DNA from 2 places in the Mycobacterium bourgelatii genome. Region 1 is predicted to be linked to the other one. Evidence: riboswitches for the same ligand, from Rfam matches in the RefSeq annotation. Region 1 holds a riboswitch; the other holds the start of a gene.

The links. A riboswitch is a leader RNA that binds a small molecule or an ion and turns the genes downstream of it on or off. The one in region 1 is predicted to bind glycine.
Region 2: linked by a shared signal. The riboswitch ahead of gcvT (glycine cleavage system aminomethyltransferase GcvT) and the one ahead of gcvP (aminomethyl-transferring glycine dehydrogenase) in region 1 are both predicted to bind glycine.

What each region holds. Positions count from the first base shown of each region.
Region 1 is NZ_BLKZ01000001.1:3,070,235-3,075,204, reverse strand. Features, by position in the region: gene gcvP (aminomethyl-transferring glycine dehydrogenase) at 1-1,996, opposite strand, end outside; glycine riboswitch at 2,031-2,155, opposite strand; glycine riboswitch at 2,158-2,255, opposite strand; gene G6N68_RS13340 (MerR family transcriptional regulator) at 2,321-2,956, opposite strand; gene G6N68_RS13335 (bifunctional nuclease family protein) at 3,239-3,733, opposite strand; gene ftsR (transcriptional regulator FtsR) at 3,850-4,590, opposite strand; gene garA (glycogen accumulation regulator GarA) at 4,587-4,970, opposite strand, start outside.
Region 2 is NZ_BLKZ01000002.1:797,993-802,962, reverse strand. Features, by position in the region: gene mbhE (hydrogen gas-evolving membrane-bound hydrogenase subunit E) at 1-1,236, opposite strand, end outside; gene G6N68_RS28655 (PP2C family protein-serine/threonine phosphatase) at 1,406-2,137, shown strand; glycine riboswitch at 2,247-2,337, shown strand; gene gcvT (glycine cleavage system aminomethyltransferase GcvT) at 2,633-3,742, shown strand; gene glyA (serine hydroxymethyltransferase) at 3,742-4,970, shown strand, end outside.

The DNA.
Region 1 (4,970 bases):
CATAGACCTGCCCGCCGGCGTCGTGCACGGCCGCGCAGATGTCGGCGATGTCGTGCTCGTACACACCGTGGGTGGACGGGTAGGTGATCATCAGCGCCGACAACCGCTCGGCATGTTCGCTGACCTTGGCGCGCAGATCGTCAAGGTTCACGTCACCGTTGTCGTGGCAGGCCACGACGACAACCCGCATTCCGGCCAGCGCGGCCGAGGCGGCGTTGGTCCCGTGCGCACTCGACGGGATCAGGCAGATGTCGCGGTGCGGCTCTCCCCTGCTGGCGTGGTATTCGTGGATCGCCAACAGGCCCGCGTACTCCCCCTGCGAGCCGGCGTTGGGCTGCAGCGAGACGGCGTCGTATCCGGTGATGTGCACCAGCCAGGACTCCAAGTCGGCGATGAGACGGCGCAATCCGGGCGTGTCCGCGGCGGGCGCGAAGGGATGCTGGCGCCCGAACTCCGGCCAGGTGATGGCCTCCATCTCGGCGGCGGCGTTGAGTTTCATCGTGCACGAGCCCAGCGGGATCATGCTGCGGTCCAACGCGATGTCCTTGTCGGACAACTCGCGCAGGTACCGCATCATCGACGTCTCGCTGTGGTAGCGGGTGAACGCGGGATGGGTCAGGAATTCCGACGTCCGCGTCGCAATGTCGACGGGCGTGGGATCGGTGGCGGTGACGCCGAACGCGTCCAGAACCGCCGCCACATGGGCGTCGGTGGTGGCTTCGTCACAGGCGACCGACACGTGATCGGCATCGACGCGCCATAGGTTGATGCCCTGCGCCTTGGCGGCGGCCAGCACCTCGTCGGCGCGGCCCGGCACCCGGGCCAGGACGGTGTCGAAGTACTTGTCGTGCACCAACTCTGTGTTGGGCGCGGAGGCCAGGGCGGCACCGATGGTTTCGGCATGAGAATGCACGCGCCGCGCGATGGCCTTCAGTCCGTCGGCGCCGTGGTAGCTGGCGTACATCGCCGCCATCACCGCCAGCAAGACCTGCGCGGTGCAGATGTTGCTGGTCGCCTTGTCCCGGCGGATGTGCTGTTCGCGGGTCTGCAGGGCCAGCCGATACGCCGGTGTCCCGTCGGCGTCCAGGGAAACGCCGACCAGCCGACCCGGCAGCTGGCGGGCGTGCTTGGCGTGCACGGCCAGGTATCCGGCATGGGGGCCACCGAAACCCGTTGGCACGCCGAACCGTTGCGTGGTGCCGAACACGACGTCAGCGCCGATCTCGCCCGGCGGTGTGATCAGCGTCAGCGCCAACAGGTCGGCGCCGATGGCCACCAGGGCACCGCGCTCGTGGGCCTGCTGCACCAGGGCCGACCAGTCCGTGATCCGGCCGCTGGCGCCGGGCAGCTGGGCGATCACGCCGAAGAATTCTCCGTCGGGCAACCCGTCACGAAGGTCCGCGGTGACGATCTCGATGCCCAACGGCTTGGCCCGGGTCTCCAAAATCGCGGCGGTCTGGGTGAATACGTCGACATCCACGGCCAGTCGGCGGGTCGAGCCGCGCACGGCGCGGTGCATCAGGGTCATGGCCTCGGCAGCCGCGGTGCCCTCGTCCAGCATCGACGCGTTGGCGATCTCGAGGCCGGTGAGGTCGGTGATCATGGTCTGGAAGTTCAGCAGCGCTTCCAGCCGGCCCTGGCTGATCTCGGGCTGGTACGGGGTGTAAGCGGTGTACCAGGCCGGATTTTCCATGATGTTGCGCACCAGCACGGGCGGGGTGAGGGTGTCGTAGTAGCCCTGACCGATCATCGACACGGCCACCGTGTTGGACTCGGCCAAGGCGCGCAACTCGGCGAGCGCCTCGGCCTCACTGGCGGCCGGCGGCAGCTGGTCCAGGCCTGGGGCCGCTCCGGCGTCGGTCAGCTTGTCGAGGATGCCCGTTGGGACCGCCTTGCCGGCGAGCTCGTCGAGCGAGTCAACTCCGATGACCGCGAGCATGGTTTCGATGGCCTGGCCGTCCAGGCCGATGTGGCGCTCCGCGAACTGTTTCGACAACGTGTACTCCTGACACAGGAAGAGGGATCAGCGGCCCTCCCCCTCTGTCTTCACCCGAGCACCGGGCGCCTGAGAGATTCGGCGCCCCGAGTCACGCGGGTGCCTTTCCCCATCGGCGGGCGGGACCCGTATCGGGTCGCCGCCGCTTTCCAGAGGCATCGTTGTCCAGCGCGGTCCGGGTGCCTGAGAGGTTGACGGAGAGGTATTGCTCCTTCGGCGTCCGTGGCTGGCGGCCACGAAACTCTCCCGCGCAAGTGCGATGCGTTGTCTAGTTTACTCGGCCGCGAGCTCTCGGCGCGCGCCGTAGCAGGCTGAGCCGGTCTACTAGCCGATCTTGCGGTCGCGGTGCTTGCGACGCGAAGCCAGTTCGTCCTCCGGGGCGGCTATCGACTCCCCGCCGTCGGCCCGCTCACCGGGGAAGTCGGCGATCACGCCGGTCAGCTCGCGCATCGCGCCCGAGACGGCGATGCCGAACACACCCTGGCCGCCCTGCAACAGGTCGACGACCTCTTCGGCGGAGGTGCACTCGTACACGCTGGTGCCGTCGGAGAACAAGGTGATGTTGGCCAGGTCTTGTACGCCCCGCTGCCGCAGGTGGTCGACCGCAACCCGGATGTTGTGCAACGAGATCCCGGTGTCCAGCAACCGCTTGACGATCTTGAGGACCAGGATGTCCTTGAACGAATAAAGACGTTGGCTGCCGGAGCCGGCCGCGCTGCGAATCGACGGGACAACCAGCGAAGTCCGCGCCCAGTAGTCCAACTGGCGGTAGGTGATGCCGGCGATCTGGCAGGCGCTGGGCCCGCGGTAACCCACCAACTCGTCGGGCACGGAATCGTCGGGGAACAGTCCGGGCTGCACTGCGTCGGTCACCCTGCTGGGTGTGCCGCTGCCACCACCGGGGGCGGCGGCCGCGTCGTCAGCAAGGTCAAGCTGTCCTTGACGTGGCTGCTCGCTCACGGTGCTTCCTCTCGCCGATCGCGCTCTCGTCTAGCTGCGTCACTGGCCGTCCCAACGACCTCGCTTCTCAGGCCCGAGTGCTTGAGAGCATACGCCGTTAGGTTGCCGCCGTAATCCCGGTGATCATCCAACCGTCATCAAAGTATGGCCGCCGCGACCGAAAGCGGGCGCTAAGCGCAAGGCGTGTCGAGGGTCCAGCCTGTGAGATGAGACTCATCCGTAACTTGAGGGTCACTGGACCCATCCGCAACCGTTCGCCGGGTTCGGTGGCTCGCCGGCTAACTAGGTGGCCTTGAAGTCGTCGGGCGAGACGCTGTCGAGAAATTCCTTGAATTTCTCCACCTCGTCCTCCCGCACGGCGCTGCTCTCTTGTTCGTCGGCCTCGTCGGGGATGAGCAGACCGGCCTGGGCCAGTACGGCTTCCTCGACGTAAATCGGCACCCCGACGCGCAGCGCGATCGCCACGGAGTCGGATGGACGTGCGGACACCTTGATGTTGCGGTCGAAGATCAGATCCGCGTAGAAGGTGCCCTCCTGCAGGTCCACGATGCGCACCTCCTTGAGCGAATGCCCAAGGGCTGCAATGACATCCCTGATCAGGTCGTGCGTCAGTGGCCGGGGTGGCTCCACGCCCTGTTGCTCCAGGGCGATCGCTGCGGCCTCCGACTGTCCGATCCAGATCGGTAGGTACCGGTCACCGTTTGTCTCGCGCAGCAACAGCACCGGCTGGTTCTGGGGCTGCTCGACACGAATGCCGACAACACGTACTTCGCCCATCTGCGCCTGCCCTCCGCACATGCCGCCATGTCCGATTTTCACTCAGCACGGCGGCGCGGTGTACCCCAAATCTTCACCGCGTCGCCGACACCAAGCTGTCGATCGAAGTCTAGTCCTCAGCGCTGCAGAAGGTCGCGAACGGCCGATTTGATCAAGGAAGTGTGCAATGTGATAGCGAGCGCGGCAACTTCGCGAGCCAAGTCATCAGCACGGTCACGGGCGCCGGCCTTGTCGGCCTTGACCATCGGGCCGGCGATTTGGGCGATCAGGTCCGACTGACGGTCGGCAGCCGACCGGAAGGCGCGCAGATGCCTGGGCTCGACACCGTATTCCGAGAGCGCGCGGGCACATTGGAGGATCACGACCGTGTGTTCGTCGAAGAAGCCGCCCGGCCCCGTGGTGATCACCCCGGCTCGGAGCAACGCTGTCAGCAGGTCGTCGTCCACCTGGGCGCGTTCCAGCAGGTCTTCGCGACTGAGCCGGATGGCAGTGGACGAGACGGCACCCGCGTCCGCCCCGGCGCTGTCCGCGTCGTCGGTTATCGGCACCAATCTTGGTACGCCGTAAGGAGACGCAGACGGTGGCAACTCGCCGTCCGGCTGGGCGTCAAGCTGGGCCCGGATCACCTTGAGCGGCAGGTAATGATCCCGCTGCGCGGTGAGAATGAAGCGCAGCCGGGCGCAGTCGTATGCGGTGAACCGGCGGTAGCCCGATGCGGCACGCTGTGGCGTGACCAGCCCCTCAGCCTCCAAGAATCGAATCTTGGAGATTGTGACGTCGGGAAAATCCGGTCGCAGCAGTTCCAAGACCGCCCCGATCGACATCCCGGCGACTGCGGGACTATCGGGTGCGCTCACTGGCCTGCGGTGCCCCCGTCGTCGTCGCCCTTGGGCCCGGTCAAGAACACCAGGCGGAACTTGCCGATCTGGACCTCGTCGCCGTTGGCCAGCACGGCCGAATCCACCGGCTCGCGGTTGGCGTAGGTGCCGTTGAGGCTGCCGACGTCCACAACGCTGAACTCGCCGCTCTCCAGCCGGAATTCGGCGTGCCGACGGCTCACGGTGACATCGTCGAGGAAGATGTCGCTGTCGGGATGGCGGCCGGCCGAGGTGACGGCTTGGTCGAGCAGGAATCGGGACCCGGCGTTCGGCCCGCGTTTGACGACCAACAGGGCCGAGCCCGCGGGAAGTCCCTCCACTCCCGAAACGGCACTCTCGGTACCCGCCTGCGCAGGAGC
Region 2 (4,970 bases), on a different contig from region 1:
CAGACCCGCGGCGAGAACGGCGAGGCCGGCCAGCACCGGCCCGGCGCCGGCCTCCGCCTCGAAGAACAACTCGTCCTTGAAGAACCCCGCGGTCAGGGGCAACCCAGCCAGGTTGGCCGCCGCGATGAGGGCCGCTGCCGCCAGCAGCGGTCTGTGGCGTGCCATGCCGCCGAGGCGAGACAGGCGTTGTTCCCCGGTCGACATCGTCACCGCACCCGCCGTCATGAACAGGGCGCTCTTGGCCAGGCCGTGGGCAAGCACGTAGAAGGCCGCCGCACCGGCCGCAGTGTCGCCGTCGATGCCGTACAGCATCACCACGTAGCCGTACTGCGAGATCGTCGAGTAAGCCAGCACTTGCTTGAGCACATCCTGGCCGAGCGCGAGGACGCCGCCGACCACGATGGATGCCACGCCGACCACCAATAGGCCGGTCAGCACGACCTTGCTGTGCGCGAGCAACGGATGCACCCGGCCCAGAACGAGCACCCCCGCGGCGACCATGGCCGCCGAGTGCAGGTAGGCCGAGACCGGTGTCGGCGCTGCCATCGCCTTGGGCAGCCAGAAATGCAGAGGCACCTGCGCACTCTTGGCCAGCGCCGCCACCGCGAGCAGCGCCCCGGCGACGGTGGCCGTCGTCCCGGGCTCGATGCGGTCGAGCAGGTCAGGTATCGAAAAGGTCCCGTAATGCGCGTACAGCAGCACGGCGGCGATCAGCATGGCGACGGCGCTGGCCACGGTCACCAGCAGCGCCATCAGGGCCGCCCGGCGGGCGTGTGGCTCGTCCCGGTCGAAGCCGATCAGAAAGTACGAGCAGATCGCGGTCACATCGAAGAACAAGAACAGCAGCACCAGGTCCTGCGCCGTCGCCAAGCCCACCATCGCCACCGCGAACAGGGCCATCCACGGCCAGAATTGCCACCGGTCCCGCGCCGGGCGCTCTTTGTGCTTCAGGTGCAGAGACAGATAGGCCGTGCCGTAGCAGAAAACCAGGGCACCGATGCCGCAGGCCAACATCGAATACAGTGCCGCCAGTCCGTCGAACGCGAAGCTCAGGTGCAGGCCCAGCGACGGCACCCATGGCAACGTGACCGTTCCACCACCGGTGCGCCAGGCCCACAGACACACGACGAACCCGATGAGCGCGAGCGCGGCGGAAGTCCAACCTTGCCAGTCTGTCGGCATCCGCTGACGGTCGTCCGTCTCGCGCGTTTCCGCTGTGCTGGAAGCAGTGGTCACAAAGCTCCTCGTCGACAGACGGACACACTCTCGAGCGGGTGATTGCACTGCACAGCCGCGTCCCAGCAGTACCCGCGCAAGGAAAAAGTAAGCCTAGTCGCTTCCGTGGCGTCGCTCACCATGGCCAATGTGCGGGTGAAGCGGCGCCGAAGGCTTAACGTTGTGCCTTGTGGAGTTTGCGGGCGTCACCGACATCGGCCGTCATCGACGCAACAATCAGGACCGGTGGGCCGCGGATGCCGATCAGTCGCTGTTCATCGTCGCCGATGGAGTGGCGGGCAGCACCGACGGTGAACTGGCCGCTGCCCTGGTAACCGAACTGCTGCCGACGTACGTCGCCCGCCATCTCAAACCCGACGTCGAGGGCGAAGTCGTCGAAATCGAGCCAGAAGCGCTCGGCCGCGCGATTGAGGATTTCTGTGCCGACTTCCGCGGATATGCAAGCACCGATCCCCGGGCCGCCGGTGCCACCAGCACCGTGGTGGCGGCGGTGGTCACGGGGTCTCGACTTCTGGTGGCCCATCTGGGCGACAGCCGCGCATACCTGCTCCGCGACCAGGAGCTGCAGTGCCTGACCCGCGATCACAATCTGCTGCGGGAGCTCATAGACGCGGGCAAGGTCGATGTCGCAGACGCCGACCGGCACCCGGCACGCAACACGCTGACCCGGCATGTGGCGATGCTGCCGCGGGCGCTTCCCGATAGCTCTGCGGTGGGTCTGGAGCCCGGCGATCGGATCCTGCTGTGCAGCGACGGCCTCTACAGCGTGGTCGACAAACCGTCCCTGGAGCGAATACTGGCGTCGCATCCCGTACCCGAGGATGCTTGCACCGCTCTGGTCGCGGCCGCCAACGAGGCCGGCGGACCGGACAACATCACCGCCATCGTCATCAACGTCTAGCGCGCGGCCTGACTTTTCGGTGTGACGGGCGCCTCACGACCGCATCCGTGACATGGCGCCTGTACATAACCTATATTCGTATCCGATACACAAGTGAATCTGACGCCGTTGACGCGCCGTGGGAGAACCTCTTCACCGAGGTGCCGTAGGAGCAAGATCCTCCCCGGGAATCTCTCAGGCCCAAGTACCGCAGCGCCGAGGCGACTCTGGAGACAAGGCCGGCTTTGGCCGGGCTTACCGAAGGTGTACGGCTGTGCCGCCAAGCACGGCCCCAGACTCTCAGGTTTCAGGACAGAGCGGGGAGGGCGCACCCAGCCCGGTCATCGGGCCCACTGAAACCGGAGTTGCCCCCGTGTCCGACATGCATGCCCACGTTCCCAACGGCCTTGCCGGGACCGCCGAACTGACCTGCAAAGCAAGTTCCACCCAAACCTATTTCACCGCAAACGTTTCCAGAGACAAGGCGCTGACATGACCGTGACAATGAGTCCATGTATGGGGGCATCATCGCCCCTCCTCGACGTGCACCGCGTACTCGGGGCCCGCTTCACCGACTTCGCCGGTTGGCAGATGCCGGTGCGGTACGGCAGCGAGCTCACCGAGCATCACGCCGTCCGCTCGGCCGCCGGGTTGTTCGACCTGTCCCACATGGGCGAGATCGAGATCGTCGGACCCGACGCGGCGGCCGTGCTCGACTACGCGCTCGTCGGCGCGTTCGGACCCGTCAAGGTCGGCAAAGCCAAGTACTCGCTGCTGTGCGCTGAGAACGGCGGCGTGCTCGACGATCTGGTGGCCTACCGACTCGCCGCAGACCGCTTCCTGGTGGTCGCCAACGCGGCCAACACGGCGGTCGTGCACGCCGCACTCACCCGGCGAGCGGCCGGGTTCGACGCCACGATCACCGACCGCTCCGCGGAGATGGCGCTCATCGCGCTGCAAGGACCCGTCGCGGAGCGGGTGCTCTGCAAGACCGTCGACCCGACTGACGTGGGGACGGTGACCGGACTCAAGTACTACGCGGCAACCGAGTTGCGCATCGGCACCATGCCGATCCTGTTGGCCCGCACCGGATACACCGGAGAAGACGGCTTCGAGCTGTACGTTGCCAACGACCGCGCCATCGATCTGTGGTGGCTGCTGCTGGACGCCGGTGCTGACCATGGGGTGGCCCCGGCGGGCCTGGCTTGCCGCGACACTTTGCGGCTGGAGGCGGGCATGCCGCTCTACGGTAACGAATTGTCCCCGGAGACAACCCCTTACGACGCCGGCCTGGGCAAGGCCGTGCGACTCGACAAAGACTTCGTGGGTCGGGACGCGCTCGCGCAGTATGCCAAATGGGGACCGCTGCGCAATCTCGTCGGGTTGCAGGGCATCGGGCGGCGGGCCGCGCGCCAGGGATACGGCGTGTACACGAAGGACGGTGCGCACCGAATCGGAACTGTCACCTCTGGCGCGCTGTCGCCCACGCTGGGCCACCCGGTCGCGCTGTGTTACGTCGCCACCGGCTCGGTTGGACTCGGTTCCGTTGTCTCCGTGGATATTCGGGGCGGCGACGAGCGCTTTCGTGTCGTCGAGACCCCCTTCTACTCACGGAGCCGATCCTGATGAACACGCTGAATCAACCGCTCGCCACGTTCGACCCCGACATCGCCGCCCTGATCGACAGCGAGCTCGGCCGTCAGGAAGACGGTCTCGAGATGATCGCTTCGGAGAACTACGCTCCGCTGGCGGTGCTGCAGGCCCAGGGGTCGGTGCTGACCAACAAGTACGCCGAAGGCTACCCCGGCCGCCGCTATTACGGCGGCTGCCAGTTCATCGACGGCATCGAGCAGCTGGCCATCGACCGCGTCAAGGACCTCTTCGGCGCCGAATACGCCAATGTGCAACCACATTCGGGTGCCACCGCCAATGCCGCCACCATGCACGCGCTGCTCAGCCCTGGCGACACCATCCTCGGATTGTCACTGGCGCACGGCGGCCATCTCACCCACGGGATGCGCATCAACTTCTCCGGCAAGTTGTACAACGTCGCCGCTTACGAAGTGTCCGAAGAGGACTACCTCATCGACATGGATGCGGTCGCGGAGGCCGCCCGTACGCAACGGCCCAAGCTGATCATCGCGGGCTGGTCGGCCTACCCCCGCCGGCTGGACTTTGCCCGGTTCCGCGCAATCGCCGACGAGGTTGATGCGCTGTTGATGGTCGATATGGCGCACTTCGCCGGTCTGGTGGCAGCCGGACTGCATCCCAGCCCAGTACCGCACGCCCACGTCGTCACCTCGACCACCCACAAAACGCTGGGCGGGCCTCGCGGCGGCATCATCTTGTCCAACGACCCCGCCATCGCCAAGAAAATCAATTCCGCGGTGTTCCCCGGACAGCAGGGTGGACCACTCGAGCACGTCATCGCCGCCAAGGCCACCGCATTCAAGATGGCAGCACAACCCGAATTCGTTGAACGCCAACGACGTTGCTTGGAAGGTGCGCGCATCCTCGCGGACCGACTGACCCAGCCCGATGTGGCCGAGCAGGGCATCACCGTGTTGACCGGCGGAACCGACGTACACCTGGTTCTGGTCGACCTCCGGCACGCCCAACTTGACGGGCAGCAAGCCGAGGACCGGCTGGCCGCGGTCGACATCACGGTCAACCGCAATGCCGTGCCATTCGACCCCCGGCCGCCGATGGTGACCTCGGGGTTGCGAATCGGCACCCCGGCGTTGGCCGCACGAGGCTTCTCGGCCGACGACTTCCGCGCCGTGGCTGATGTCATCGCTTCGGCACTGACAGCCACCAGTGACGACGAATTGGGTCCGCTCCGCACCCGAGTCCA